Regions from separate parts of the Synechococcus sp. UW179B genome, predicted to be linked through region 1. Evidence: predicted binding sites of a transcription regulator. Region 1 holds the regulator's gene; the other holds the start of a gene.
The links. The regulator HrcA, encoded in region 1, represses chaperone genes, less so after heat shock. The targets are predictions, from matches to a motif close to TTAGCACTCNNNNNNNNNGAGTGCTAA.

Region 1 (15,616 bases):
TCCAGGGTCTGCCCCCACCAGTCTTGACCAGATTCACGCTCCAAGGCCACCGCAAGCTGGGCCTGAAGAGAGGCTTCACCCCGCTGCCGCTGCCGGGCTAGCCGGGTCCATACCTCAAGGGCCGATCCATCAGACGGCAGGGCTGAGCGCACGAGCCCCTTGACTTGGAGGTCCGCATCCACGGCCTCCAAACCAGGCTGATCACTGGATGTTCCCAATAGCCATCCCTCTTCACCCTGCTTCCAAAGCAGGGGGCCCGCATCCAACCCCACCACAGCGGAAGCCCCCTCGGCTCCCAGGGTTTGGAGAGTCTCCTCAAGAACAGGCGCCAACCATTGAGCGACGGGGTCCTGATCATGAGGACTTAGGAGCCCTGCAGGATCCGAGAGCAAAGCGAGGGCAGAGGCTGATCCACCGGCTGAACGCATCAAGGATTGCGACTGCAGGCCGCCAGTCCCTGAACCTCCAAGCGGCTGACGAAAACGCAACACAGCATCCAGATCGAGAGCAGTCCCTTTGGGTTCCAGTGCTGCTACCAGACCAACCAGGTCGTCGTCATCAGAGATGGAGCGCGGCATTCCAAGCCACGTCGCCATCGCGACAGGATCAGCCGTTAGCAGCGCCGCACCCCGACCAAGCTGCTGCAAGTCAGCCACGAGAGCTTCGTCTCCAAGCTGGTGCAAAGCATCCAGTTGAGACACATCCAAAGACTGCTCCAGCACACCACGACCGGAGGCAATTAAGAGCAGGTCATCGTCGATCAAGGCTGTAGCGATGGGCTGTGGATCTTGACCAAGCAGCGCTCCGCGACCGCTGATCACACCCATTCCCCGGTAACGACTGATTTGCAGATCGGTGCCTGCCAAGCTGCGCGTTTGCCAAAAGCGTTGCAGGAAACGCTTGGCCCCGTCTTGATCAAGGCTGGTGAGGGCGAGCACCCAACCCGCAGGAGCATCGGAGACGGGCGCAAACAAGGACAAACTGACCTGGGGACCGATCCAATCCGCGAGTTCTCCCACAAAATCCAAGCCCGCTAGAGCAAAGGCTCCATCCCGCAATTGCTGGGTGCTGTCCCGAGCTTTGCGTCGGCGTGACACCGGAGCCACGGCCTGGGCATAGGCAGGCATGCGCCCAGGATCAGCAAGCCAATGCAAACTCAGGGATGCATTTCTCGGAACGAACCGAGCGGCTCGTGGCAAGACGAGGGGTTGCCCGACAATCTTGAGGGGACTCTGCTGAGCCATCGCCCACCACAGGCCCAAGGCGGTGGTTAGCAGCAACACCACCGTTGCAGCGACAGCTAAAAGGAAGGAACGCGCCTTCATGAAGCAGCAGGCGTGGGTATGGCCTCATCTTTGTTCATGATGAATCCCATGACACCCTCTTCACCCCAATCGATCAGCGCCAAAGACCTTCACGCGTGGCTAGCGAGCGGCAGTGCCCTTCAGCTCGTTGATGTTCGCGAGCACTCCGAACTGGAGATCGCTCCCTTCCCCGGGCAGGTGGAACATTTACCGCTAAGTGAATCAAATCTATGGCTTTCCGATCTGCCCGCAAGGCTGACCACCAGCAAACCCATCGTGGTCATTTGTCACGCCGGGATCCGTAGCCGAAATTTTGGCTGCTGGCTCTTAGAGCAAGGACCGGATTATGAGGTCTGGAACCTAGAAGGCGGCATTCATGCCTGGAGTGTGGACGTCGACCCGAGCGTTCCCCGTTACTGAGCAGCGGTTCATGACAACGCCACCAATCCGAGGGGAAACCTCCGTACGATCAAAACGCTGATTGTGTGCCTGTGCAGCCGCTGCCCCGCCGACAACAGGAGGTGCTCAGGGCCACAGTGCACCACTACGTTGACACCATTGAGCCAGTGGGGAGCCGAACCCTGGTTCAGAGGTTCGATCTGCAAGCCAGTGCTGCCACCGTGCGTTCAGCCATGGGGGCTTTAGAGCAGCGGGGTCTTCTCACCCAACCCCATACATCTGCTGGACGGGTTCCAAGCCCCAGTGGATACAGGCATTACGTGGATTGCCTACTTCCGAAGCCCGGAACAATCGCCCAACATCTCGATCAGGAGTTAACCCAACTCAGCCTTCGCTGGGCAGCTCTGGATGATCTGCTCCAAAACATGGCGAGAAGGCTCACCGATTTCACGGGACTGATGAGCCTGATCACGCACCCCAGCCAAGGGCAACCCGCACTGGAAGCGATCCGACTGGTGCGCAGCGAGGAGCGATTGCTGGTGATGTTGGTGCAAAATTCCAGCCAAGCCAGTCACCTCAATCTTCGGCTGCCCCACGGCAGTGAGCATCAAATCGAAGCGATGGATCAATGGGCGCGTCGGCAGCTCGACGGCAATGGCCGTTTGAATTGGAATGCACTGCCCAGAGAATTGCAGGCCTGCGGCAGAGCCCTCCGCGATGCCATTGACAGCCATCAGACCTTGCAAACCACCCAAGAAACCAAGGCTCTCTTTCATGGCGTGTCTCGGCTCATAGCCGAGCCCGAATTCAGCCAAAGCGCCAAGCTCAGACCACTCCTTGAATTGATGGATCAAAGTCCTGCAGCCCTAACCCTCTCCGCTTCCAGTCCTGGATATGGCATCTGGATCGGCCAAGAACATCCCGAACAGGCTTTGCACCACTGCTCAGTGGTCCAAGCCACCTACACAAGCGCCACAGACGGCGTGGGGCATGTGGCGCTTGTGGGGCCAATGCGCATGGCCTACGCCACAGCACTCGCTGCCGTTAAGAGTGCCGCCCATCATCTCGAGAATCTTCTGAACTGACATGGCGTTCCAAGGAAGACCCCTGCCCCCCCCGGTCGCCATCGTCCTCGGACTCAGCATCGGGGGGGCTTTGTTTGCCATTTGGAGCGGTGTCAACCTGACAACGAACCAGGAGCCGTTTGAGCCCGCGCCGAACACCTCGATTGCCTCCAACGAGGCAGAACGAAGCGTTGCGAGCGAGAACCTTGATTCACTTCTCAACGAAGAACCCCGCCCTTGGTTGCTGGCACAGTCCCTTCCCCTGAAAGGCCCCTCCGGGCATATCGGAGAGCGCTTCGCCCTAGGGATCGACACTGTTCTACGAGAGTTGAATAACCGTGGTGGCATCGCCGGACGCCCCGTCAAGGTTTGGCGGATCGATGATGGCTATGAGCCAGAAAATACGCTGCGTAATACCCGCTTTTTTGCGGCCGAGCCTGATGTTTTGGCCCTCTTCGGCTTTTTTGGCACACCCACGAGCAAAGCGGCCCTACCGATTGCCAAGAAGGCGGGACTCACCCTTGTTGCTCCTCTCACAGGTGCTAGCGCCCTACGGGCACAAGGTCAGACAGGGGTGTTGCACTTCCGAGCCAGCTATGCGGAAGAAGCTCGGCGGATCGTCAATCACCTCGTCAACGACGGCTTCGTCAGAATTGCAGTGGCGTATCAGAACGACGCCTATGGAAAAGACGTGCTTGCCAGCACAGTGGAGGCCCTGAAAAAGCACAATCTCAGCGCTGTCAGCACAGCGGCCCTACCACGAAACTCCATTGAAACAAAGCAAGCCGCCGACACGATTATCAAATCAAAGCCCGATGCCCTGATCGTGATCTCACTGAGCAAAACGATGGCCTCGTTGGTGAACAACCTGCATCGAAATGGCAGCCGCCCGCAATTAATGACCATCTCTCCAACAGGAACCAAAGCGCTGTTTCGAGATCTACCTCAAGCAGCCGCCTTTGGCGTTGGTGTCACACAAGTTGTGCCCTTCCCTTGGGATGCACGGCACCCAGATGTCGCGAGCTATCAACGACTCCTACGTCAGCAGCAGCAGGATGGTGAAGTTGATTTCGATTTCTACAGCCTCGAAGGCTTCATGGCAGCGCAATGGCTCGTTGAGGCGATGGAATCGATTGCTCCAGATATCAACCGGGACCGACTCGTCGATGAACTGAGACGCACCACGCCAGGATTACATCGCAGTATCGATTTGGTTTTCCTTGGCAGTGATCCCTGGGAACCCTAAAAAGGTTGTCAGATCAACAACCAGCTAGCTATTGACAATAAAACCATAATTATAAGAGAAATAGGAGGCCAGAATTGCTCATAGAAATGGATACGTCCCAAAATCAAGTCTCGACGATCACTGGCCTCTAATTCCGCTCGCCTCTTGAGACTCTCAAGGTAGAGGACCAGTGCGAAGCTAACAATCGAAAGGATGTAAGCAATCGCATAAATCGAATCTAAAAACGAAAGATAAGGGAGGCTTGGCAGCTCTGATCGATATCCATCTTGCAAAAAGATCAGCGTTAACAAAACGGCGATCGGAATCTCAACACGAAACTCTGTCAGCACCCGGGTAATCAAAACAATCGAGGCCATCACCACAACCAGGGGCTGAATCAAAGTCCAGAATGCAGACCAAGAAGACTTTTGATAAGACACATCAAAAATAAGCTGGCTGTATTCCTCATCCACAGCGCTAACGCCAAGTCCCGAGGCAAAGTGATGCCGAAATTCCCCAAAAGACCAGCCGCGTGTGAGCCAGCCAAAGAGATCAGAATACTGACCAATCCCGCTATCCCTTAAATCAGGAATCAAACGAAGACTTTGATAGGTCAGATCACCGACAGGATCATCAGCCTCAAGAACAACAGGGAGACTCACCGAGTTAAAAGGAAACCTCCGCAAGTCCAAGTTGTCAATGTAAAAGTCCCCTGTATACAACATCCCTTGCCCAAAAGTGCCGTCTTCAAATTCACGGACGTCCCGCAAAGGCGTGATTACAGATGTTTCCGGATTGATATCATTTTCAAGTCCAATCACCTCGGAAATAGCCAAGCCTCTTTCTTCCAAGTAATCCTGGAAAGGCTTTCCCCAACGCATCCAGATATATCCCTTGCTGGAAAAGCTAGGAACCTCCAGATCCAGACTGAAGTTATTCGCAACGTAAATACCTGCATAGACCTTGTATTTTGCCGCTTCCAGAAGTTCCGAATCACGCAGGACTTCCGCCCCCTTTAATGGCCTGCCACGAGCCGCAGCATCAGGCGCTTCATTACGAATGTGAGGAGTACTCGTGAGCCGAAGCAATTCTCGAGAACTGATCACGTCTAAATTTTCTCTACCAAGAAATTGAACCAGAAAAATCCCAGAGATTACAATCACCAGGACGAGGAGAAAGTCCCAAAAGTTTAATCTGATGCGCAACATCTTGGGATGCTTCAACAAGCGCTGAAGCACAGTCTTCAAAGCTGACTTCCAAGTTTTTCCGCCACGGTGTTCACATCCTTATCACCACGGCCAGAACAATTGATCACAATTTCGCTGCCGCTGGGAAGCGTGGGGCACAACATTTCCAGCCAAGCAAACGCATGGGCGGTTTCCAAAGCGGGAATGATTCCCTCCAACTCACTCACAAGCCGTAAAGCGGAAAGCGCCTCATCGTCCGTAACGGCAGCGTATTCAGCGCGGCCGATATCCCGCAGATAACTGTGCTCTGGCCCCACACCGGGATAGTCAAGCCCAGCACTGATGGAATGCGCTTCCTGGACTTGGCCGTCCTGATCTTGAAGAAGCAGGCTCATCGCCCCATGCAGCACCCCCACTCGGCCCTCCGTAATCGTGGCGGCATGACGTCCGGTTTCCACTCCATCACCAGCGGCCTCAACACCAATCAGGCGAACTGAGGTGTCTTGCACAAACGGATGGAAGAGCCCCATCGCATTGGAACCTCCACCCACACATGCCAACAACACATCAGGAAGCCGCCCAAACGACTCCATGCACTGCTTCCGGGCTTCATTGCCGATCACTGCATGGAAGTCACGCACCAACATCGGATAGGGATGTGGACCAGCCACGGATCCAAGGATGTAGTGGGTGGTTTCCACATTGGTCACCCAATCGCGGATGGCTTCGCTCGTCGCGTCCTTCAAGGTGGCCGTTCCTGCCGTGACCGGCTGAACGGTGGCTCCCAATAAGCGCATACGGAACACATTCAGCGCCTGACGGCGCATGTCTTCAGCCCCCATATAGACCACGCACTCCAGGCCGAAACGAGCGCATACCGTTGCGGTGGCCACGCCATGCTGACCGGCGCCGGTTTCAGCAATGATTCGCTTCTTGCCCATACGCAAGGCCAACAACGCCTGACCAAGGGCATTGTTGATTTTGTGCGCACCCGTGTGATTGAGATCTTCGCGCTTCAACCAGATGCGTGGACCACCATCGGAACGGCGATAGTGAGCGGTGAGACGCTCCGCTTCGTAGAGGGGTGTGGCTCGCCCTACATAGGATTTCAGCAGCCGGTTTAGCTCAGTCGTGAAGGCTGAATCCTTCCACGCTTCAGCCGCCGCTTGTTCAAGCTCAGCAAGCGCTGGCATCAGCGTTTCGGGAACGTACTGCCCTCCATAACGACCAAACCGACCGTGAGCTTCAGGCCGAACCGAAGGCGTCAGGCTGGCTGGATCTGGGGTGCTGGCAGTCGGCAGAGTGCTTGTCACAGGTCTGGCATGCCGCTGAAACGGCGTCTTGCAATAAGTCAGCGTAAACAGGCGATTACACGATGTCGTGGATCACAGGCCTCAATACGCAGATCTCGAAACCCTGCCTGCAGGAGAGCAGCGCCCATATCGAGGCCGAAATAGTCCTCGATGTAGGGCTCGGTGCTCTTCAGCAGGGTCGCAACGGCGGCTGGCAGGCGTTGCAATACCGATGAAGCTGGATCCTGATCCACCATCAGCAACACGCCCCCAGGCTTCAGAAGACGCGCTGCTTCTTGCAACACCTCACGGGTGGCGCTTTGAGGCAGCTCGTGGCAAACAAACTGAAGGCTGATGAAATCAATGCTCTCACTCGCCAAAGCGGTGTGTTCGGCAGCGGCATGGCGCCACTCACTGATCAAGCTGTCGCGATCTCTGACCCTTGCCACAGCCAGCATCTCCGGGGAGAGATCCAAACCGATCAGCCTTGGCCTGTTCAAACCACGTTGATCGGCCCGAGCGTTCAACCAACGGGCAAGCGCCTGGGTGCTGACGCCAACGGAACAACCCAGATCCAAAACCTCGCAGGTGGAATCGCTGAGAAGCGGTTCCACCACGGCATGGATCGCATCGCGGAGTCGCGTTTGAGCCTGGAGCGGCTCCAGCTCTTCCTTCGGCCAAATTCGCAGGGCCATCGCATCGGTGGCTTGCTCAGCCTCCGCTGCCGCCTGCCAGCAGAGGTTGCCCTGCTCATAGGCATGGAAACGCGCTTGGTAGTAGGCGGGAGGAACCAGGCCCTCGGCGCGACTCTCCGCCAGAAGGGGAGCGGCCGCCTCCAACAACTCAGACCGTCGCTTCCGCCAAGGGATGCCGTTGCGCTCAGCCGTCCGGATGATCAGCTGTCGTGCCTGAAAAAACAGGGGGCGACGCAACAGGCGGATGCCAATCAACCGTTCAATCCAGCGGCCGAGCCCCCGACTGGAATCAGCCCATTGGGGAGCGGGAGCAGACCCACTCATGTTGAGAAACGGCAGGATAGGAACGGATGCGAATAGCTCATGCGCAAGGGAGGCTGGCAAGAATTCAGCAGTGCTGACAGTCTGCAACGCCCAACTGGACCATCAGCAGGCGTCACACCCAAAAATGAGCAGGTGGTTCGCGTGCAGCCCACCCGCGGAGGGAAAGGGGGCAAAACCGTCACGGTGATCCGAGGTCTTGAGTTAGAGCCAGATGGCTTGAAGTCCCTCCTCAAAAAGTTGAAAACGCGCATTGGCAGTGGCGGCACCGCAAAGGATGGCGTGATCGAGTTGCAGGGGGATCAGGTTGAGCTCAGTCTCGAATTGCTTAAAAAAGAGGGCTACAAACCCAAGAGAGCTGGAGGCTGAGACCTCAGCGGCTTCATGCCGAGATTGTGCCGTCGTCGTTTACGCCAGGAGACAATGCCATCTTTCGCGCTCCGTTCATGGCCGCCGCCGACAACACAAAAGCAACCAACATCGTTTGGCACCAGGCCTCGGTTGATCGCGACACTCGCGCTAAACAACGGGGCCACGGCAGCTCAATCCTCTGGTTTACGGGCTTAAGCGGGGCTGGCAAAAGCACCTTGGCCAATGCCGTGAACGCTGCTTTGTTTGAACGTGGACTGGCGACTTACGTGTTGGACGGCGACAACGTTCGCCACGGGCTCTGCAAGGACTTGGGCTTTTCCGACGCCGACCGAGAAGAGAACATCCGGCGCATCGGCGAGGTGGCGAAGCTGTTCCTCGATGCCGGCGTGATTGTGCTGACGGCGTTTGTGTCTCCTTTTCGGGCTGACCGCGACAAAGCAAGAGCTCTTGTGAACGCAGGAGACTTCATCGAGATCCACTGCGCAGCCGATCTCAGCGTTTGCGAAGAACGTGACACCAAGGGGCTCTATGCCAAAGCGCGTGCGGGAGAAATCAAAGAATTCACAGGGATCTCCAGCCCCTATGAAGCACCGGAACATCCTGAACTCAATATCAACACCGGCCACAGCAGCCTGGACAGCTGCGTCGACCAGGTGATCCATTATCTGGTTGCGCAAAAAATCATTCCTGCGCAGAGCTGAGCGCTTTCGAAGGGAGATCAAAGCCCTGACGATCAGCCCAGGCATCGATCAGGGTTTTGATGCAACTCGCCACTGGCACGGCAAGCAACAGGCCCAGAAGCTCTCCAAAACCGAACAAAGCGCCCGCTCGTGCACCAAGCGGAAGAGCAATCAGCAGCCAAGCCGGCTGCAAGCCAACGATGCTCCCCATCAAGCGTGGCTGGATCACCTGATCCACAACCTGACCGACGCCAATCGCGGCCGCCAGGATGGCGAGGCCCATTCCAGGATCTTGCACGGCCAACAAAACACTCACCGCAACGATGGTGAAAGCACTGGCATAGGGGATCAACGTTGTTAGGCCAATCAAAACAGCAAACAACACGCCATAAGGGATCTTCAGCAAGGTGAACACCGCAATCTGACCAGCGCTCAAAATCAAAGCGAGCACGACCTGACCGGCGAAATAGCCCCGAAAGGTGCGCGTGATGGTGGCCACCACCAGCTCACGCCACTCCTGCGGCAACCAACGCACCAACCCTGCCGTAATGGATTCGCCTCCCAGCAGAAAGAACACCGCCAGCACCAGGACGATGACGGTGTTGATCGTAGTGCCGAGGGTCGCCCCAAGAAGGCTGAGCAACTGTTGACTGAACTGGCTCGCTAAACGACTGGCACGCGTCAAAACATCGCTGCTCAGATCTCCGAATTCACTTGGCAATCCACGGGCCAGCGCCCATTCCTGGAGACGGCCGATCAACCCTTGGGAGGCTTCAAGCCAACCTGGCAAGGCATTGATCAATTGCGCGAGTTGGTCAATCAAAAGGGGCACCAATGTGATGCCTGAGATCACCAAAATTCCTACAGCCAGCAAAAACACCAGGGAAATCGCAAGCCAACCCGGAAGCCCCCGGGCACGAAGCCAGCGGGAAGGAATGCTGAGGAGGAAGGCGATCAGGGCCGCGGTCAAAAACAAACCCGGAAAGGGCGCCAGCGGCACAAGCAACTGACGCAACACGAATAAGTTGAGTGTTAACAGAGGTAGGGCGAGTCCCCAACGCATCCAGGCAGGACCGAACATCAAACGTTCCGTTGAGATTGAATTGTGAAACTGACCACGACCAAGGGTGTGTGATCAGCTACTCGACATGGAATCCAGATAGGCGTCAGCACCGAGATTTTTGAGGCGGGCATCCTTGGCAACCACCATGTCGTGGAGTTGCTGGCGGTAGGCCTCGAGTTGTTCAGAGAGGGTCGAATCACTGATCGCCAGAATCTGAGCGGCCAGCAAACCAGCGTTTAAACCGCCGCCAATCGCCACCGTGGCCACAGGGATACCCCCAGGCATCTGAACAATGGAGTGCAGGGAGTCGACCCCGGAGAGCGCGCGACTCTTCACGGGAACGCCGATGACGGGAAGCGTGGTGAGCGAGGCCACCATGCCTGGGAGGTGGGCAGCACCGCCGGCACCAGCAACGATCACTTGAAATCCCAGCGATTTTGCATGCCTTGCAAAGTCCACCATTTCCAGGGGAGTGCGATGGGCCGAAAGCACACGCACCTCAACGTTGACACCCAGTTCTTCAAGGACCGAAACCGCTGGCTTCAGGGTCGGCAAATCAGAATCACTTCCCATGATCACTGCAACACGGGACGTCGCGACGATTGTGGGCTCCGATGGCTTGGACACAGCAAGCTTGCAGCGAGACTGCCATCGTCCCGCACTGGCTTCAGAGGACCCTTCCCCATGCGCCGGATCACACACGTCTGTCTGCCCCAAAGCACGAGCAAGGACGGGCACTCTCAGCAGTGGTGGCTGCAACTCGATCAAAAAGACCGCATTGTGGATCGAGGATTGATGCCTAAGGGGACGGCCTTAGCCGGTGAAAGCTGGGGCGGAGACGTGCTCAGCCCGATGGGTGTGGACCTCCAGATCAATGGGGGTTTGGGACTGCCGTTCCCAGAGCTGACCGATGCTGCGTTGCCACAACTCCTGCAGCTCCTCGATCAGCTCTGGCGCGATGGCGTGGAAGCGATCAGTCCCACTCTTGTGACCTGCGGCGTCGAGCCCTTGCGTGAAGCTCTCACCGTGCTCAGGCAGGCGCGTGCCGCTCACCAACCCTTGCGCTGCCAGCTGCTTGGTGCCCACTTGGAAGGACCTTTTCTGGCCGAGGCAAGACGGGGAGCCCATCCACGCCAACACCTCGCCAGTCCCACCATGGACGAACTCAAGGCACGCATCAGCGGCTTTGAGCAAGAGATTGCCCTGGTCACGCTGGCACCAGAACGCGATGGCGCCGCGGCCTTGATCGAACACCTGTGTGGTCTGGGCATTCGCGTGGCCCTTGGTCACAGCACTGCGGATGCAACCACGGCCAACGAGGCCTTCAACAAAGGCGTGACGATGTTGACCCACAGCTTCAATGCGATGCAGGGGTTGCATCACCGCAATCCCGGACCGATCGGAGCTGCCTGCCTACGGAGTGACGTTGCACTCGGCCTGATTGCTGATGGGGTTCACGTGGACCCCACGATGGCGGTGCTTTTGCAGCGGCTGGCGGGCGATCAACTCGTGCTGGTCAGCGATGCACTCGCCCCCTACGGACTCGAAGACGGAGTGCACCATTGGGATGAGCGTGCGCTTCTGGTGAAGAACGGCACCTGCCGGCTTGAGGATGGAACCCTTGCGGGCGTGACCTTGCCGTTGCTTGAGGGAGTAAAGCGGCTGGCGCGCTGGAGCGCCCAGCCAAGTGCTTCCATCTATGCCGCAACCGTTGCACCCAGGAAGGTCCTGAATTCCCAAGCAACGTTCCAGCTGCTGGGACGACCTCTGAACGAGCTGTTGCGCTGGCATTGGGATGCCGAAACCAACAACCTCAGCTGGCAACACGCTGACTAAGCTTTCGCGATCCTCCCCTCTGATGCCATGTCACCCGAGTCCCTGCTGGACGACACGCAGGCTGAAAAGCAGGAGGTGAAGGGGTACTTCGAAACAACAGGGTTCGAGCGCTGGAATCGCATCTACAGCGACACTGATGATGTCAACAAGGTGCAGCGCAACATTCGCATCGGTCACCAGAAGACCGTGGATGAGGTGTTGAGCTGGATCAAGCAAAGCGGCGAGCTCAGGGACGTGAGCTTCTGTGATGCTGGCTGCGGTGTAGGCAGCCTCAGCTTGCCTTTAGCCGAGATGGGCGCCGGTTCCATCGATGCCAGCGACATTTCAGAAGCGATGGCACAGGAGGCTCAGCGCCGTGCAGAAGAGGCGGGCTTGACCATGAGCAAACTCCATTTCTTCGCCAGTGATCTCGAAAGCCTCCGCGGCTCGTTTCACACCGTCTGCTGCCTCGATGTGTTCATTCACTACCCACAACCAGCTGCGGAGGAGATGGTTCGCCACCTCTGCAGCCTCACCGAACAGAGACTGATCGTGAGCTTTGCTCCCTACACCCCTTTGTTGGCATTGCTTAAAGGCATCGGCCAACTGTTTCCTGGCCCAAGCAAAACCACCCGCGCGTACACCCTGAAAGAGACAGGAATTGTGCAAGCCGCTGAACGCTGTGGATTCGAGCTAGTTCGCCGCAGTTTGAACAAAGCACCGTTCTACTTTTCTCGCCTGATTGAGTTCCGAAAATATCGCACCTGCTGAGGGGTTCAGGTTCACCTGGCATAACGCCAGGACCGTGACCAAAAGCAGCTATTCGGATGGCAAATCAATTTCCAATAACCAGATCAGTTCAGCTCAAATTGCTTTAACGATCGATCGGTTGGGTCAAATAATTTTCTACAACATATAGACCACACCGTAAAAATCATTTCATGGCCTTCTTCGCTGAATGGACGAAGAAAATGTCTCTTACCGAACAGCACAATGAGGAAATCCAGAAAAGCAATCTCGGCTTTAACAATTAGCCTTCTTGCAGTCGCTCTAAGCGAAACTTCTCAAGGAATTCCAGCTCATGCGGACGCGGTCACAGCGGAGAAAAAGGAAATCATCAAGATTGGAACTGTTGACAACTATTTGCCATGTTCAGATCAGATTGACGATAACTTTGAAGGGCTCTCAATTGATATCTGGAGGCGAATCAGTGAGCGGCTCAACCTTCAATACACTCTCTCCGCAATCTCAAGCTTCGATGAGGCGGTCAACCTCGCGGCAGAGGGTCAATTTGACATCATCGCCTCGTGCCACGAAGTTACGCCAGAACGCTTAAAACGCGTCGAGTACGCGATCCCATACACAACTGGCGGAATTGTTATCGCCAGCCAACAAAGCAATCGCCCAGTCCTAACACTTGTTGGGAAGATTTTTCAAAATAAAATTGTAGTACGTTGCAGCATTTTACTTCTCATCGTCACAGGAATAACGGCCTGGACGTCAAGCTATTTCAAAAAACCAAAAAATTCACGGAAATCAAAGGTCAGGCGCCTCACAAAAGCATGGACCTTCCTGATCCTTAACGACGGGATAGACACCATTGTCGGGAGAAAGATAAGGGACCACTTAACTGTTTTAGTTACCAGCCTGTTACACACTTTGCTCATGTCAGCAATCATCGGCACAACTGCTGCCATTATTTTCGAAGAAAATATCGCGAGAAAAACGAATGAACTAACTAACAAAGAATTACACTTAATACTCAAACAAGGCTTGGCCGTTCAAGCAGGAACATCCAATGCAAACTGGCTCAAAAAACAAATGAGAAGCGCGGGCATCACACCAAACAGAGAGACACTTCCCCTATACGCAGATTCCAAGGCTCAAATGATTGAATTCATCCAGGGGAAACAAGCACGACCTGCCAAGCATTTCGTGGCAAACATAACAACCTACAAAACCTTGCTCAAGCAATCCGACCTCCAGGAAAAGTACCAACTCACCTACCAATTACCCAGCAAAACACCTCAAGCTTTCTTATTTGGAGGCAAAGTAAAACCAGAGCTAAAGAAAATGATCAACATCGAAATCGCAAAAATGAATCGACAAGGCCTGACAGAGCAAATCGAAAAAGACTGGAGCGATTAATCCTTAAAGCTTTGATCTCAGTTGTTCTCAAACTCAAGTGAGCTACTGAAACTGTGCCTTCCAAGAAGACGGCATTGTGCTTGCAGCAGCCATAGCTTTATACGATCCCCTCCGATGAAGTAGTTCAGCTCAAATCGCTTTAGTGATCGATCGGTTGGGTCAGCAAATCGTTTTCAGTTGTATACACCATCCCATCGCTGATCCGGGGCAAATTCTTGCGCAAACGAGCTGCCTCCAGACGCTTGGAAACCAGTGCATCACGATGGAGTTGAGCCCAATCCGCCCATTGCTGGCGCCAGCGATTGCGCTGATGAATCGCCGCGTTGGAACGGCGCCAACCAAACCAACGCAACAAAGGCAGGGCCAATAAAAGAAGGGAATAGCCAAGACCAAAGCAGGCAATTCCAACAAGTGCTGCCGACAGGGGCAAACTCCAGTGCAAGAGCAATAGCGACAACCCCAACAAGCTCACAACCAAGAAGCCATAGGCCTGGCGCTGCGACTGGTTGGCGTGGGTGAACGCAATTCGACGCTCCCGTAGAGGCAACGAAGCTCCCTCCGCCAGCGCGTGGTCTTCAGCAGAGGACGCCTCCACTGAGCGGTGATGAAGAGACGGAAAGCAATAGAGCAAATCGCCTTGTTCCGTCACCTGGGGGCGCCCATCAAAATGCAAAAGCACTGACAACATGCCCTGATCGGCCTGCTCCGAAGCCAAGGCTATTTCTGACGACTGTGTTACAGACGAATGTGTTGCAAAGGGTGGATCCGCCAAATCCAACAGGGGGGCAAGATCTTCGGCGATGACAACTCCATCGCGATGACGCAGAAAGCCACCGATGCGCTGCCATCTCCTTGTCTCCAGGGCCTGGTTTGGATCTCCATCCCCAAACAGAATTGAATACACCGACTCCAGAAACGCAACACGCTGCGGTGGCGACTGTTCATCAGCTGCGGGGAAGCGACCGGGAGAGCCAATCCAGAACTGATCGGTTAGCACCGCCACCACGATGCGAACGATCAGCTCAAATCCACCGCCTACAAGGGAAAGCAGCGCGTTCGCCGCGTCATCTTCTGCCCAAAACAACGCCAAACCCAGCAAGAGCACAAGCAGGCTGATCAAGACAACCAACACAACAAGCACCACCCCAAAACTGCAGCGGATGATCCAGAACAACAGTGACCAAACCTTGCGCAAACAAGCATCAAGGCGCAGCTTCCAGGAACGCGCCAAGAGCAAACGGCGCAGCTGAGCTGAAAAGACATAGGTGACGTTGCCGTCATCAGCCACACGCAACTGGGCGCCACTGGCTACGGCTAGAGAGAGCAGCCTTGGTTCAATGACATCCAGTGGCATGCCCGTGGCGATGGCAACATCCGTGGTGGTCCAAGCGCCGCCTTGAACACCAAGCAACTTCAAAAGGGCACGGTCAGTCTTAGATCGTCTTTGCAACGCCCTGCGCGGTCCTGATCTCTAAACATTTTGGGGGCTGAGCATCAAACGCAAGCAGTGCCTGCAGCGGCCCACGCAAACCCTCCAAGCGCCAAGCATGCAATTGATATCCACCATCACCTGGCGTTGCAGTTGCAGAAAGCTCCTGATCGAATTGATACAAGGGATCTCCGAGTAAGGGAGACCCCAGTTGGGCGAGATGAATGCGGATTTGATGGGGGCGACCTGTATGGATCAGCACTTCCAAGAGGTCTCCTGTCTCCCTTCGCTCCCTCAGTTGCAATGAAGAGTGAGCCGATAAGCGCTTACGCAATCGCTCCGGTGTTGTGGGCTCTGGACCCCAAATCCAACCAAGCAAAGGATGTTGCCGTTCGACAACATCGGTTTGGATGACAAGCGTCTCACCCTGTTGGAGACGATCCAAACGATGCGTCAAGGCCAGGTAGGTTTTTTGGCAAACGCCTTCAGGGCGAAATTGCTTCGACAAGGCAGCCCGGGTTTCGGGCCGACGGGCACAAACCTGAAGGCCAGACGTGAACCGTCCGAGGCGATGAATCGGTTTTGGCACCAAAGCCTCTCCAACAGAGCGACTCCTCCGCTC
Region 2 (15,616 bases), on a different contig from region 1:
GCGCTGCGAGCAAGGAAACGTGGCCAGGAAGAATGCCGACTTGACCGGTGGTGCTTGGAAGGATCACCTCATCGGCCGAACCATCGAACACGCTCTGGTCTGGTGCCAGAACGCGGAGGGTGAGGGACATGGAAAGAAGACTGCGGAGAGTTGGAAAGCGAGTTGTTGATCATATTCAGGGCGCGCAAGCGCCCCGATGGGGATCAATTGGCTTCAGCCGCGATCTTCTCGGCCTTGGCTTTGACTTCGTCGATGTTGCCGACCAGATAGAAAGACTGCTCTGGAAGGCTGTCGAGCTCGCCAGCAAGAATTTGATTGAAGCCACTGATGGTGTCTTCAAGCTTCACGTACTTGCCAGGCATTCCGGTGAAGATTTCGGCAACGAAGAAGGGCTGGGATAGGAACTTCTCGATTTTGCGAGCACGATCCACAGTCTGACGGTCGTCTTCAGACAGTTCATCCAAGCCAAGAATGGCGATGATGTCTTGAAGCTCCTTGTAACGCTGAAGGGTGGATTGAACAGCACGGGCTGTGCGGTAGTGCTCATCACCCACAACTGCTGGCTGAAGCATGGTGCTTGTGGAATCGAGAGGATCCACCGCGGGGTAGATACCCTTCGAAGCCAAGGCACGGTTCAGAACCGTTGTTGCATCGAGGTGAGCAAACGTTGTGGCAGGAGCTGGGTCGGTGAGATCGTCAGCAGGGACGTAAACGGCCTGAATGGAGGTGATGGAACCTTCCAGTGTGGAAGCGACGCGCTCTTGAAGAGTACCCACGTCTGTACCCAGGGTGGGCTGGTAGCCCACAGCTGACGGCATCCGACCCAAGAGAGCGGAAACCTCAGAACCGGCTTGCACGAAGCGGAAGATGTTATCCACGAAAAGCAGAACGTCCTGCTTGTTCACATCGCGGAAGTGCTCTGCCATGGTCAGAGCTGAGAGACCTACGCGCATGCGAGCGCCGGGAGGCTCATTCATTTGGCCGTAGCAGAGGGCCACTTTCGACTTGGAGAGATCGTCGGCGTTGATCACACCGGACTCCTTGAATTCTTCGTAAAGGTCGTTGCCTTCGCGGGTGCGCTCACCCACACCGCCGAACACAGACACGCCGCCGTGTTCTTTGGCGATGTTGTTGATGAGCTCCTGAATCAAGACGGTTTTGCCCACTCCGGCACCACCGAAGAGGCCAATTTTGCCTCCCTGGCGGTAAGGGGCGAGAAGGTCGATCACCTTGATGCCTGTCTCGAACACCTTGGGCTTGGTTTCGAGTTCAGTGAGCTTGGGAGCTTCTCGGTGAATGGGGGAAGTGAGGTCAGTATTGACAGGGCCTTGCTCGTCAACGGGCTCTCCGAGCACGTTGAAGATTCGGCCCAAGGTGGCTTCTCCCACAGGGACAGAGATGGGTGAGCCAGTGTCCAAGGCTTCCATTCCGCGCACAAGACCATCGGTGCCACTCATGGCCACCGCACGGACTCTGTGGTCACCAAGCAATTGCTGGACTTCGGCGGTTAGGCCGATCTTTTCACCAGCAGTGTTGGTGCCCTCAATACGTAACGCGTTGAGAATTTTGGGGAGTTTGCCGGCTGGAAATTCCACGTCCAGAACCGGTCCGATTACCTGACGGACAACGCCCTTGGAACCGGTAGAGGCAGGAGCAGCAGCGGCCATAAGTAAGGAGAAGTGAGAGGGACGCGCAACAGGACGATCCCTTCCTGAGCGGCAGAACCTTAACACCGTCTTGATGTTGCTCTCGCTGTTCGGTCACCCGCACAGGTCACCGCTGGTGCTTGACCCATGCACGGACCTAACTTTGGCACTCATCGATCCCGAGTGCTAACTCGCGTCGATCGAGCGGCGCCTAGCGCCCTGTCCCTGCTTCTCAAATACCTATGGCAGCTGTTTCTCTCAGCGTTTCCACCGTTAAGCCCCTTGGAGACCGCGTCTTCGTAAAAATCTCTGAATCCGAAGAGAAGACTGCAGGCGGCATCCTTCTTCCTGATACTGCCAAAGAAAAGCCTCAGGTGGGCGAAGTTGTCCAGGTGGGTCCTGGCAAGTCCAACGACGATGGAAGCCGTCAGGCTCCTGAAGTCAGCATCGGCGACAAGGTTCTGTACAGCAAATACGCCGGTACAGATATCAAGCTTGGCAGTGACGAGTACGTCCTGTTGTCCGAGAAAGACATTCTTGCTGTTGTGGGTTGACAGCAATCCCTCTGAGTTTCATCTCAGAAACGACCGTATTTTCCTCTTACATCTTTTTTAATCGCCTCCTATGGCTAAGCGAATTATTTATAGCGAGAATGCTCGCCGTGCTCTCGAAAAAGGCATCGACATTCTCACCGAAGCTGTTGCAGTAACCCTCGGCCCAAAAGGTCGCAATGTGGTTCTTGAAAAGAAATTTGGTGCTCCTCAAATCATCAACGATGGAGTCACGATCGCCAAAGAGATTGAGCTAGAAGATCACATCGAAAACACCGGTGTTGCTCTGATTCGTCAGGCCGCATCCAAAACCAATGACGCTGCTGGCGACGGCACCACAACGGCGACCGTTTTGGCTCACGCCATGGTGAAAGCAGGCCTTCGCAATGTTGCAGCCGGCGCCAATGCCATCACTCTGAAGAAGGGTATTGATAAGGCTTCTGATTTCTTAGTCGGAAAGATTCAAGAAAATGCAAAGCCGATTGCAGACAGCAACGCCATCGCTCAAGTTGGCACGATCTCAGCCGGTAATGACGAAGAAGTTGGCAAGATGATTGCCGACGCCATGGATAAGGTTGGCAAAGAAGGTGTGATTTCTCTTGAAGAAGGGAAATCGATGGAGACTGAGCTTGAGGTCACTGAGGGTATGCGTTTCGATAAGGGCTATATCTCCCCTTATTTCGCAACAGATACTGAACGGATGGAAGCGGTTCTGGATGAGCCTTACATCCTCTTAACTGATAAGAAGATCGGCTTGGTACAAGATTTGGTGCCTGTTCTTGAGCAAATTGCTCGCACTGGTAAGCCTCTCCTGATTATTGCTGAGGACATTGAGAAAGAAGCCCTCGCCACCTTGGTGGTGAATCGCTTACGCGGCGTGCTCAATGTGGCTGCAGTAAAGGCTCCTGGCTTCGGTGATCGCCGCAAAGCGATGATCGAAGATATGGCGGTTTTGACCAACGGCCAGTTGATTACGGAAGACCAAGGCCTCAAGCTTGAAAACGCCAAGCTGGAGATGTTGGGCACTGCCCGCCGCGTCACCATCAACAAAGACACCACCACGATTGTTGCCGAAGGCAATGAGGCGGCTGTGAAGACGCGTTGCGAGCAGATCAAGAAGCAGATGGACGAGACTGATTCCACCTACGACAAGGAGAAGCTCCAAGAGCGCCTAGCCAAGTTGGCCGGTGGCGTTGCTGTTGTGAAGGTGGGAGCAGCAACCGAAACAGAGATGAAGGACAAGAAACTTCGTCTAGAAGATGCCATCAACGCCACTAAGGCCGCTGTAGAGGAGGGCATCGTTCCTGGAGGCGGTACAACCTTGGCTCACATGGCACCAATCTTGGAAGAGTGGGCAGCCGCCAACCTGTCCGGCGAAGAGTTGATCGGTGCAAACATCGTGGCTTCAGCGCTGACTGCTCCCCTGATGCGCATCGCTGAGAATGCTGGTGTGAATGGCGCTGTCGTTGCTGAAAACGTCAAGTCCAAGTCGTTTAACGAGGGCTACAACGCTGCCAATGGTGAGTATGTCGACATGCTTGCTGCTGGCATTGTTGATCCGGCCAAGGTGACCCGCTCTGGTTTGCAAAATGCTGCATCGATCGCTGGCATGGTGCTAACCACCGAATGCATCGTGGTTGATATGCCTGAGAAGAAAGAAGCTGCTGCTGGTGGCGGTGGTATGGGCGGCGACTTCGACTACTAAGCGCGGGTTCCCCACCAAGTTTTCAGCCTCCGTTAACGCGGGGGCTTTTTTAATGGATGGGACTCGATCAGTTACGCAGCGTGACGCCTTCAGAGGATGAAACCTGATCAGGGTCGATCGATTCGCCAAAGCTCTCTGAAAATGTTCAGGATGAACAGTTTTTGAGTGCTTTGGTTTGCAACGGTATCGATGAATACAAAAAGGGCTCTTTTGTCGTCCCGTCTTCGTCGATTCCTCATCGCCCTATTGGTGGTGCCAGCACTTCAACTATTGAGTGCTGCCTTGCTTCCTGCCTACGCCGGAGAGACGGCCCTTTTGGCAGCTGACAACACCCTGGTTCTGACGTCCTCGGCTTTGGTGCTGTTGATGACGCCTGGTTTGGCGTTTTTCTACGGCGGGTTTGTCCAATCTCGAAACGTACTCAACACGATGGCGATGAGCTTCGTGATGATGGGACTTGCCACGTTGGTGTGGGTCACCTTTGGATTCAGTCTTGCGTTCTCCGATGGGGGTGCCTTGCAAGCTGTTGTGGGTAATCCGTTCTCCTTTGCTTTGTTGGAGAACGTGCCTCCCGTCTGGGATGGACTGGCGATCCCAGGTCTTACCTTTGCGCTCTTTCAGGGCATGTTTGCGATCATCACGCCTGCTCTGATCTCGGGTGCGCTGGTGGAGCGGATCAGTTTCAAGTTTTGGTGTGTGTTCAGCCCGATTTGGTTGTTGCTGGTTTACGCCCCTTTGGCCCATATGGTTTGGGGTGGGGGCTTCCTTGGTAAAGATCTTGATTTCGCCGGTGGGACGGTGGTTCATATCAGTTCTGGCGTATCGGCATTGGTGCTCGCTGGGCTGGTGGGCTCGCGCCGTCAGTGGCCTAACGCCGTGCGTCCTCCCCACGATGTCAGTCAGATTCTTCTGGGGACGGGTCTGCTCTGGTTTGGTTGGTTTGGTTTCAACGGTGGAAGTCAGTTGGCGGTAGCCGGTGCAGAGTTGCCGTTTACGACAACACACATCTCAGCAGCCGCGGGCTTGGTGGCTTGGTCTTTGATCGAGACGTGGAGGAGTGGCAAACCCACCGTTGTTGGTATGGCCACAGGTGCTGTCGCTGGCTTGGTTGGTGTCACCCCGGCGGCTGGGTTTGTCACCCCCGGTGCGGGAATGGCCATCGGTGCCATCACGTCGTTGTTTTGCTTTGCCTCAGTTCAGCTCAAAGTGAGACTTCGATTTGATGATTCTCTCGATACCTATGCGGTTCACGGTGTGGGGGGCACGATTGGCGCCTTGCTAACGGGTGTTTTTGCCAGTTCTGACTTGATTGCTGGGCATCCTGCTGCCAACGTTTTGATCGAACAGGGACGGGGTGCTCTGATTGTTGGGCAACTGCAAGCCGTCTTGGTGGCCTATGGCTTGGCAGCTGTTGGCACGCTCTTGATCACGTTCGTTTTGAGGGGTCTGGGCCTGCGCTTCCGGGTGTCACAAGAAGCGGAAAACCTGGGAATTGATGTGCAGGCCCATGGAGAAGAGGCCTATGCCGAACGGGTTGGTTCTCCTCAGTTCCAGTGAATCGCTACGGCTGCTGTCTTGATTCCTTTGGTGATGATGTCCACCTGCAAGGCCCAGGGCGTCATCACGCTTCTTTAAAGCAACCCTGCTGATCCGACGAAAAAAAATTGAAAACAACGCGGATTTTGTTCCAAATATATGGTCTTTAACTCGTCTTTTAAAACTCAATTCATGCATGCGTAAACGATGAATTGACGGGATGGGATGACATTAGATTCAGACGAGGAGTTAACTGAGCCAGCCTGCGCTCAGAATCACAGCGAGTGCGAGGAAAAATGAAAGTGTTGTCCAGGTAATGCGATTCAGCGTTGCTTCTGCACTGCTAGAGCTGGTGAACGATGAACTTCCACTGGCCGCGATACCTCCCATTCCATCCCCTTTGGGACTGTGCAGGAGGACGAGCAGAATCAGAACGGCACCACTGCCGATCCAGACCCAGGAGAGAACAGTCGTAAGCATGTGTGGATCTTACTTAAACGGGTTGTGGCAGCTTGGTCGTTGCTGGAGCTGAGGCTTCGATCGGTTCAATCAAGGAGATGCCCGTCATGGCTTCGGGTTTGTCCAAATTGAGCAGCTGAAGAAGCGTTGGCGCAATATCGGCAAGGCCCCCATTCTCTCGAAGTCGAATCGAATTCCCGAATCCAGGGACCTTGCGTTTCTCTCCCTCGATCAAAATGACCGGCACGGGATTGGTGGTGTGTGCAGTCCAGGCCTGACCATCCGGTCCTTGCATCCGCTCTGCATTCCCATGGTCTGCTGTGATTAAAAGGGTGCCACCCATGCGCCCAACGGCATCCAGCAACTTGCCGATGCAGCGATCAACGGTCTCAATCGCTTGCGTAGCGGCTTCCATCATGCCGGTATGCCCCACCATGTCGGGGTTGGCGTAGTTGATGACAACGAGGGAGTGTTCACCCTGCTGGATCGCGGCAACACAACTTTCGGTGAGCGTGTCTGCGGACATCGCAGGAGCTTGGTCGTAGGTGGCGACCCGGGGAGAGGGGACGAGATGTCGCTTTTCGCCTTGAAGGGGTTGTTCAATTCCCCCGTTCATGAAATAGGTGACATGGGGATATTTTTCCGTTTCGGCTGTGCGGAACTGCTTGAGGCCGGCATCTGCGACCACCTGTCCGAGAAGCTGATCGAGGGATTCGGGTGGGAACACAACGGAGACTGGTAGATCCGTTTCGTATTGCGTAAACGTCACGACATCCAGCTTTGGCTGATGCACACGCTTGAAACCGTCAAATTCCGGGAGTGTGAGCGCCTGAACAATCTGTCTGGCTCGGTCTGGACGGAAGTTAAACATCAGCAACGCATCCCCATCTCGCAGTGGATCGTCGGAGACGCGAACGGGTTCTAAGAATTCGTCGGTGATGTCTTGGTCGTAGCTGCTGGTTAGTACGGATAAGGGCTCAGCGTCGGTCCTGGCCAAGTCAGGATCCGTCAGGAGGGCATAGGCCCGCTCTGTTCTCTCCCAGCGATGGTCACGATCCATCGCCCAGTAGCGCCCGCAGAGACTGGCAATTCGGCCAATTCCATGGCTGCTGATTGCGGCTTGGATTTTGCTTAGGTGTGTCGGTGCACTTTGGGTTGGCGTGTCTCGTCCATCGGTGATGGCGTGGATGGCCACGTTCTTAAGCCCCTCTTCTGCCGCCCATTCGAGCAGTCCGCAAACGTGGTCGACATGGCTGTGTACGCCGCCATCGGAGCAGAGACCGAGCAGATGCAGGGTGCCACCAGTGCTGCGGAGACGGTCGGCGACGGCTTGAAGCGCTGCGGTGCTGCCAAGCCGGCGTTCGCGCACGGTTTCACTAATACGCACCAGCTCTTGCCGGATGATCCGACCGGCTCCAATGGTGAGATGCCCGACTTCTGAATTGCCCATCTGACCGTCGGGAAGGCCCACATGGGATCCGCTCGCTTCAATCACGGCGTGGGGATAGGCATGCCAGAGCGCATCGATGACAGGAGTTGACGCGCTGCGGATGGCGTTGTGCTCAGTGGAGTCACAAATTCCCCAGCCGTCCAGGATCGCAAGAACCACGGGTGCAACGGGAGCGTTGCGAGGAAGATTTTGTTCGAGGTTGTTCGGTACGTTCACTCCGTCAATCTCAGTTCTTAAGTCCCTCTACAGATTCAAGTTACCTCCCTGCTGCCCAAAAGCTTCTGATTCATGCCTTGCAGGTTTGCAAAAGCTGATCGTGCTGGGGAAAATCGTTCATACACTGATCGCCTGAAAAGAAAGCGATGGCAGATCGAGACGTTGGGAATGATCGGATTGAAATTCTCTCTGCGGATGAGCTGCGAAAAACGGTGACGCGCCTGGCGTCTCAGGTGTTGGAGTCCGTGCCCAACGTGGAATCTCTGGTGTTGCTGGGGATCCCAACCCGCGGAGTTCAATTGGCGGGTGTCCTTGCTCGCTCTTTACAAGATCAGAGCGGTCACGCTGTGGCTACGGGCACTCTTGACCCCACATTTCATCGCGACGATTTAGGTCGTGTGGGTGTGCGCATGGTTCAGGCCACCGACCTGCCCGTGAGCGTGGAGGGAAGGGATGTCGTGCTCGTGGATGACGTTGTTTTTACGGGGCGAACCGTGAGAGCCGCCTTGGAGGCCATCCAGGCCTGGGGCAGACCACGGCGAGTGTCTTTGCTGGTCATGGTGGACCGAGGCCATCGCGAATTGCCAATCCATCCGGATTTTTGCGGCAGGGTCGTGCCGACGCGTCAATCGGAAACGATTGAACTGCGCCTGCTTGGTTTGGATGGGGAGGAGGGAGTTTTCCTTCGACGCGTTCATGAAAACAACCCTGAATGATCAGGCTTGCTTCACCCGGCTGGGGTTAGCTCGTCAACTCGGAAGTGGGCCTTGTAGCGACCAAAAGCCACAACAATCGGAAGCGTTGGGCTGATGGGACGCCCCTTCCAATCGTCGAGCACCTGGAAAACCTCTCCTTCACTTCCTTCCATATCGAAACTTTCTCCTCGATGTTGGGGGTGGTTGAAAACCACAACGCTGGTGGAGACGACAACCTTGTCACCCGGCTGCATGGACATCGGTTCAAGTCAGGCGATTGTCTCACGGGAAGTCAAAACAAGGCCTTAGTTCTTGGCCTGACAGAGCGTCTCAGGACCATCCTCAACGATGGTGCCGCCTAGATCGCTGCAACCGGCCATGAATGCTTCCCAAGGAGCCATGCCCTCGCGGATGTGGGCATCCACTGCCTCGTTCAATTGATCTCTCGCCACCGTGTGAGCCGGCAAGGCTCCGTGGCTGTGGTGCTCTTTCTGGTCCCTTAAATCGTCAATGGCCTGCTCGACTTCCTGACGCATGGGTTCGGCTTGGCGTTGCCACCAGGGATGATCGAGCTGGTTGAGGGCGCTGAGTGCCTCCCACCATTGTTCTTGGTTCACATGCCCTCTCAGCTGTTCCAGCTGAAGGCGATTGCGATTCCAGCTCTCCTTCAAGCCGTCACTTAAGCGACTTCCGGGGCGTCCATCGTGCTTCTCCAGCGGCTGAAGCATGGTCAATGCCTCGTTTAACTTGCCAGCGCGAAATTGAGCGAGAGCCTGTTCCCGTAGCTGATCGCGCCAGCGCTTGAGCTGTTGTTGATCTTGTTCTTTTTGCTGTGGAGAGCCAACGCCTGAATTCACGAGCTGCTCTTGAAGGAGCAGAGCTCGACCTGGATCAGCCTGATCCCAGGTTTGTTGAGCGAGTCTGCGTCGACACACGGCAAGCTCTTCGGGCGCTTTCTGGCCGAGCCAACGCAAGGCAGCTAATTGTTCTCCGTAGCGCAGGCATGCAGGCAGGTCGTTAGCTGCTAGTGCCCGACTCAATTTCCGCGGCAGCTGTTGCTCCCATAAATAAGCTCCAGCACAAAGTGCTGCGACTCCACCAAGGGTCGCCATCATCCAAAAATGTGGCAGGTGGCGACGCAGCGCCAAAGTCCAAAGCCTCTTAAGAGAATCTCCTTTCTATGGAGGGGAGAAAGGACTCTCAACGATGTGTGGACGGACCGTTCACTGCACAGTTATCAGAGTGCACGGTTCGATGGCCAAACCCGTTCTTAAATCTTCCCCGCTCATCACGAGTTGAGCCTCGTCATCAAGTTGAAAAGCTAGGCGTAGGCAGTCTTCACCTGGTTGGCCAACGGGATTGAGTTGAAGACGAATGGTCTTTCTTGGAAGAGGCTGAATGGTGTCTGGAACGTTGCTGTTGTCCCTAATCGTGGGAAGCCCTCCAACGAACACCACTTCGTGACGCCGCTCGCCCTGGGGCTCACCGAGCACGAGCTCAATGTCCTGTTGATGGCTGCGACTTGCGCTCAGGTTCAGCACCAAGGGTTGAAGCGAGGGCCATGGTTGGCCACTCAGAAATAAGGGATGCCAGTGATGGGCACGACTGCGACGATCCCAGCAGCGCAAATACACGCCTTTTTGGAGTAGATCTCTGATCCTTACCCCCGGCGTGAGATTGAGAGCACCAGTGGCCACGGCTTGAACGGGTGGTGGCGTCAGCAATGGCACCGGCTGCATCGTCTCTGATAACCATTGGCGCACCAGCGGAAGATGGGCTCCTCCTCCAACGGCGACGACGGCGTTGAGGTCTTCCGGTCTGCAGCCTTGTTGGCGGGCCGAGGCCAATGTGCGATCGAGCAGCCCTTCAAGAACCTTGATCAATCCCCGGCGCTCAAACAGCGCGTGGAGTTGGTTGCGATTGAGCGACAAGGTGATGGGTTGCGCGAGATCGATGCTGCTCGCTAACTCGCTGAGGGTCTCCTCATTTCCGACATCAGGGCTGCTCAGGCGGCATTTCAAGCGTTCAGCCGCATTCAAAAGGCTCGTCTGACTTCTCAGAATTAGATCCGGATCGTTTGGAAAAAGGTGATCCAAGATCCAGTGATCGAGATCCCTGCCACCCAAGGGGATGCCTGCTTTCCCTAAGACCCTTGCCGAGCGCAGCGTTTGCTTGCTGTTTTTAAGGTCTCGCCCCCGAAAGCGCAGCAGCTGAGCGATGGGAGCTGCCCTTCCTTCCCCACCTTCTAAGGCGACAAGGGAGAGGTCCAACGTGCCTCCGCCTAGATCCACCACCAACAACTTGGAGCCTGCAGGCAGTCCTGCGCCCATGGCCGCGGCTGTTGGCTCATCCACGAGCGCCACCTCGTCAACCGGAAGGATCGTGCAGGCCTGCAACAGCCATTGGCGATAACCAAGCGCCTGATCCACTGGAGCTGTGAGCACCAGCCGCTTCACCGATACGGTCGTGGGCAGGCGTTTCCAGATCTGGTGCAAAAGAATCTCGCCAGCTTGCTCAGGGCTGAGGGGATGGGATGGAAGGTCGGATTTGTCCAAGACGCCGATCCAGCGCTTGAAGTCGCGATGAAGTTCCGGGGATGTGCCATCGGAGAGTCCGCTGTCGAGGACTTGCCGGCCAACGAGAGGCTGATGGTTGGAAAGAGCGTTGCTCCAGATGAGGCTCGGGACTTCCCCCGGTCGTTGACTGATCGGGGCGAGATCGAGGAGTTGGGGGGGGGAGGCGCTGCCGTCGTGAAAGGCCACCACCGTATTGGTGCTCCCAAGGTCGATGGCCAGTGTTCCTTGAACAGAAAGATGAAGGTTTTGTTCGTCCTTTAGGGGCTGATCCTCAGCCATGGCCATCTTGATAAGGAGTTAAGGCTACGGGGCCTAGCGATGGATCGGTTGAGCCGCCTGGTGTTTTCCTTCTACAGGGAGGAACCAGAGATTGAAGCTGAGTTGGAACCGTTACGTGATTGCCGGATGTCTCGTAGTTGGGGATGCATTCGTATTGAGTGCATGGATGGGAAGCACCTTGAAGAGGTGAGTGGTTTGATGACGCACCTGAGACGTCCACTCCTCGCGATGGGGTTAGGCCGCCAGATCGTTTTGCGAGTGCCGGGTCGTCCCCAACGCGCTTATCCCATGCAGGTTCCGTTTCACAGCGATTTGCTCACATAGAGTGAAGCGTCGATGACTAGATGGGAATGATTTCTGCAGGTGTGGACTCAAAGGACCTCGCGAAGCGGGGTGAGAGCTTGATTCGTCAGTCCACCAACCGTTATCTGACAACAGTCAAAATCGCTTTTCGCGCTAAGCAGCGACGTTTTGACGACTTCGACGGGCTTCTAGAGGAATCCAGTGTGAAGCCGGTTCATCGCGCAATTGTTGAGCTTTCCGACGAGCAGGATCAGCCTGATCTCCTGCCTGGATGATCCAAGAGGAGGGGCCTGGCTGGCGTCTCGCCCGTGATTTCAGCCGTGACGGCTTTCCCTTCCTGATCGGAGGGGACTCTTGGGCTGTCGAGCTTACTGAGATGGAAGTGAAGGGGCTGCAGGCCCTTCTTGTTGAGCTCGACCATCAACACACGCTGATTTGTGATCAGTTGATGGAGGAAGAAGCCATCACCTTGGAGCTGGAACAGCAGGAGTGGTGGGGGTGCCTTGATGGCACCCGTGACCACTGGGGGCTGCGTGTGGTGCTTCAAGGCAAGGGGATGCAGAGTCGAGGGCTCGAGGGCGCTTGGCCTGCTCCAGCGGCTCAAGCTTTCCTGGCTGCGTTGAGAACGGTTTGGGATTGAAAATTGCATTAGCTGGTCTGATCAATCAGGATTGATTGATTTTTCCACGTTGGAACAGCCCCATTGCACAGCTTTTCCACAGGCTCACGGGCTGTTTTTGAGTTGCGGTCTTTCCCCTGTGGAAAAACATCGGTTTTGGAGATTGTGTGCTATCGCCCGAGCGCGGTTAGTGGCCCCCCTGGAGAAGGGAAAACTCCTGTCTTGGACTGCTTTTTTGGCCTAGGCCGCAGGGGCGGAGTGGTTGGCAATGGCCTTCGCGACCTCTGTTGACGGCCCCTTGTGATTGTGGAGAACAGGCCATAGATTCGGGTCGTTATGAAGAGGGAGCGAGGAGTGATTCAAGGCCAATTGGTGACTGATCAGGTTGTTGAGTCCGTTGCAGTTGGTGCGGCTCAATCAATGCCTGAGCCCATCCAGGGTGAAGGCATCGTCAGTTTTCAAGCTGAGATGCCCCTGCCTTTGCACCAGGCCATGGCGGACTTTATTGAGCGTTGTCCGAATTGGGATCAGTACCGACTCGTGCAGGCCGCTTTGGCGGGATTTCTTGTTCAGAATGGGGTGGATTCCAGAGAGCTCACCCGCCTTTACGTCGGCAAAATGTTTCGTCGCGACTCCCTTCGCCAAGGCGTTTGAGTCCGGCAACTGGCCATCAACAAGAGGGCGCTAAACGGAAGACTTAAGAGCAGCCCAAGGCTCGCGGCAATGAGGCCAAGCAAGTTGATTCCTAGAAGAAGTCCCAGCAAGGCCATGACTTTGAGGCGATTGGCCTGAACGAGTTTGCGACTGTGCTCCATGGCTCGGAGTGGCCGATAGCCGTGATGGATCAGCAACGGAATGGAGAGAAGTTGGCCAATCAGCCAGATGGCGATGCCGACACCACCCAACAGGAAGGCCAAGCTGGCAAGAACACCGCTGTGGGGGGCTAAAAATTGACTCAAAAGACGAATCGAGCTGATCCCTCCAATGCCGATGAGGATCTCTAGAACCACGAGGCCGCAGGTCTGCTTTAGAAGCCAAAAGAATCGGCGTCTTGCCGCGGGTTGCTCTGGGTCTCGATCCAATCCCCCTGGTAAGTGTTCGTCTGCCAGCTGCAGCAGCGCTAAGAGGGGAGCGAGCGGAACAAGGGCCGCCATCACGAGCACAAGATCGCCCGTGTATTGAAGGAAACGATTGCCGCTGAGTTGGAGGTCTCGTGCGATCACCCCTAAGCCCATCAGGCTGATCAGCATCAATGCTGTCAGTCCGATGAAGGACCAAGGCGCTTTCCTGAAGCCAATCCAGGCCCTTGGAATAATGGTGGCAATCGGCAGTCGCTCAGTAGAAATGTTTCCGAGCGGATCATTGAAGTGGTCCAAGTCTCTTTAATAAATCCATCGCGATTTCTGTGTCAACCGGAAGAATGGACAAGCGATTTCCGCGACGAACGACGGTTAGCTGGTCTGCTTGGTATGACTCACGAAGATCATCAAGGGTCAGCATGTCAGAAAACTGGCCGCGATAGGCAAGTTTCACGCAATCCCAGCGTGGAGCGTCTTGCTTAGAGGCTGGATCGTGATACTTAGAGCTGACATCAAACTGCGTTGGATCGACAAGGCCCGTTTCTGTAACTTCCATGAGACCTACAATTCCTGGAGGTTTGCAATTGGAGTGGTAGAAAAAAGCTTGATCTCCGGTCTTCATTTTGCGCATGAAGTTTCGAGCTTGGTAGTTTCTGATTCCATCCCATAGCGTAACTTTTTCATCCCTTAAATGTTCAATGCCGTAAATATTTGGCTCGCTTTTCATGAGCCAGTAGGAGGCTTTAGTCATGGCAAAAAGTTTGAGGAGGCGGGATGATGGGGGTGCATTACTGAGATTGTATGCGCGGCATTCTCTGAGGATTGCCCTGGGGCTTAACCGATTTTAGCTGTTCATGCTGATCAAGCCAGCGTGGTTTCTTGCGCACGCGGTCCTATTCTTGGAAATGCATTGATTAAATATCTCTACCTTCTTGTGGCGTTCATTGACTAGTGGCTTTATCTGACAGGTGAAATGGCTTTAAGTAAAAGGAAGGCGATCATCATTATCTTCTTCGTTGTGCTCGCGTCCGTCTGCTTGCGGGAGAGGGATCTGTCTTACTCGGAAGAAGGGCTTTTCGCCCTTTCAAGGGGAATTCTTGAAGGAAGCACAGGTTGTTTCAACTGGCTCAAACCTCTGCCCGTTCTTATTGGGCTGAAGCCCTAATCGTTCGAGAGCTTCCACCGCGTCAATTTTGTCAGAGTTGTAAAGAGAGCAAGTCTGTTGATCTTTGGCTTCCTTGGCGTTGCAAGACACCAAGAAGAGAAAGAGGGTGAAGGGTAGAAGGTATTTTGATATCTTCATTCAACGAACTTAGGGAATGCGCCTGGTGCTTGCCTGGATTTTCGAGAGAATTGTTTGCTGTGCTGAGAAAGGCTTGCAGGAGCTGAGCTCTGAGTCGTCTGGACTTTGAATGGATAGGATCTTCACTGGCTTGGTAAATATTTTTTAAAGGCTGTCTGGTGGACCTTGATGCTGATGGCCTTGATTTAGAAGGCTATGGATTTGCCAGGCAAATCGCTCGTATGGGCTTAGTTTGCTCGCGTTGATGGGCTATGAGAGTATTGCTCAATCATCTCCCTAAAGTGATTGCCGCGGGCTTCAAAATCCTTGTATTGATCGAAGCTTGCGCAGGCGGGTGATAACAGCAGAGAGGAGGCATTCCCATTTTTCCCTTTCTCAACCGCTGCCGTCACGGCATCCGTCATGGTGGGGTGCGATGTCAGGTCTCCTGTATAGCCAGAGCCACGAATCAGGCCCGATAAAACATCTCGATCACTTCCGAATAGGGCGATGGAGCAAACCTTGTCTTGAAGCAATTGCAGCCATCCACTCGCATCGCCTTGTTTAGACAATCCACCGGCAAGCAAAATGATTGGGCCTGGTACGGCTTGAAGTGCAACGGCAGCCGCGTCGTAATTCGTGGCTTTGCTGTCGTTGAAGACGTTCATTCCGTGGAGCGATCCCAGATTCTCTAGGCGATGGGGCACTCCAGGGAAACTGCGAAAGCCACGCTCAATCGCTTGCGGTTCTAATCCAGCTTGCAAGGCAGCTGCTGTTACTAGCAGCATGTTTTGGCGGTTGTGTTCGCCAGGCATGGCCAGAGCATTGGCTGGAAAGAGGGCACCTTTTTTATTGCAAACGAAACCTTCTGGATTCACCCAAAGCTCAAGATTGAATGGCTCATGGTTCGTTTGTGCAGAGCTAACCCATTGGGCATCTGGCCAGTGGGCCTGCCTGCTCTTTAGGTCAGTGTCGTCGGCATTGAGAACGGCATGCTTGGAGCGTTGAAGCAGGCCTTGTTTGATGTCTCGATAGGCATCCATGGACCCGTGTCGTTCCAAATGGTCGGGCGTCAGCGTTGTCCAAATGCCGATGGTTGGTCTTACTTCATTCGCCGATTCAATTTGGTAGCTACTCATCTCCATCACGATCCAATCCGGTTTGATTTGGGATGGATCCATGCATTGCAGCCCTAATTCGGCGGCGGAATGGCCCACATT

Region 2: a site for HrcA is predicted at 1,810-1,836, ahead of groES (co-chaperone GroES). Genes of this name have one in related genera too.

The regions. Positions count from the first base shown of each region.
Region 1 is NZ_UCNZ01000010.1:114,511-130,126, reverse strand. It holds gene DXY38_RS06145 (DUF3352 domain-containing protein) at 1-1,325, opposite strand, end outside; gene DXY38_RS06140 (rhodanese-like domain-containing protein) at 1,374-1,724, shown strand; gene hrcA (heat-inducible transcriptional repressor HrcA) at 1,796-2,788, shown strand; gene DXY38_RS06130 (ABC transporter substrate-binding protein) at 2,790-4,013, shown strand; gene DXY38_RS06125 (hypothetical protein) at 4,022-5,215, opposite strand; gene trpB (tryptophan synthase subunit beta) at 5,236-6,492, opposite strand; gene DXY38_RS06115 (class I SAM-dependent methyltransferase) at 6,531-7,490, opposite strand; gene DXY38_RS06110 (translation initiation factor) at 7,530-7,856, shown strand; gene cysC (adenylyl-sulfate kinase) at 7,934-8,560, shown strand; gene DXY38_RS06100 (AI-2E family transporter) at 8,541-9,620, opposite strand; gene purE (5-(carboxyamino)imidazole ribonucleotide mutase) at 9,675-10,229, opposite strand; gene DXY38_RS06090 (amidohydrolase family protein) at 10,287-11,438, shown strand; gene bchM (magnesium protoporphyrin IX methyltransferase) at 11,466-12,188, shown strand; gene DXY38_RS06080 (ABC transporter substrate-binding protein) at 12,411-13,565, shown strand; gene DXY38_RS06075 (hypothetical protein) at 13,705-15,015, opposite strand; gene DXY38_RS06070 (RNA pseudouridine synthase) at 14,999-15,616, opposite strand, start outside.
Region 2 is NZ_UCNZ01000007.1:77,302-92,917, forward strand. It holds gene atpC (ATP synthase F1 subunit epsilon) at 1-130, opposite strand, end outside; gene atpD (F0F1 ATP synthase subunit beta) at 204-1,667, opposite strand; gene groES (co-chaperone GroES) at 1,889-2,200, shown strand; gene groL (chaperonin GroEL) at 2,271-3,902, shown strand; gene DXY38_RS04230 (ammonium transporter) at 4,092-5,459, shown strand; gene secG (preprotein translocase subunit SecG) at 5,688-5,918, opposite strand; gene gpmI (2,3-bisphosphoglycerate-independent phosphoglycerate mutase) at 5,932-7,563, opposite strand; gene pyrR (bifunctional pyr operon transcriptional regulator/uracil phosphoribosyltransferase PyrR) at 7,710-8,279, shown strand; gene DXY38_RS04250 (ferredoxin-thioredoxin reductase variable chain) at 8,291-8,512, opposite strand; gene DXY38_RS04255 (hypothetical protein) at 8,564-9,370, opposite strand; gene DXY38_RS04260 (Hsp70 family protein) at 9,482-11,113, opposite strand; gene DXY38_RS04265 (hypothetical protein) at 11,153-11,437, shown strand; gene DXY38_RS04270 (DNA-directed RNA polymerase subunit omega) at 11,464-11,691, shown strand; gene DXY38_RS04275 (DUF1818 family protein) at 11,688-12,056, shown strand; gene DXY38_RS04280 (DUF2811 domain-containing protein) at 12,372-12,689, shown strand; gene DXY38_RS04285 (hypothetical protein) at 12,641-13,411, opposite strand; gene DXY38_RS04290 (EVE domain-containing protein) at 13,395-13,865, opposite strand; gene murD (UDP-N-acetylmuramoyl-L-alanine--D-glutamate ligase) at 14,645-15,616, opposite strand, start outside.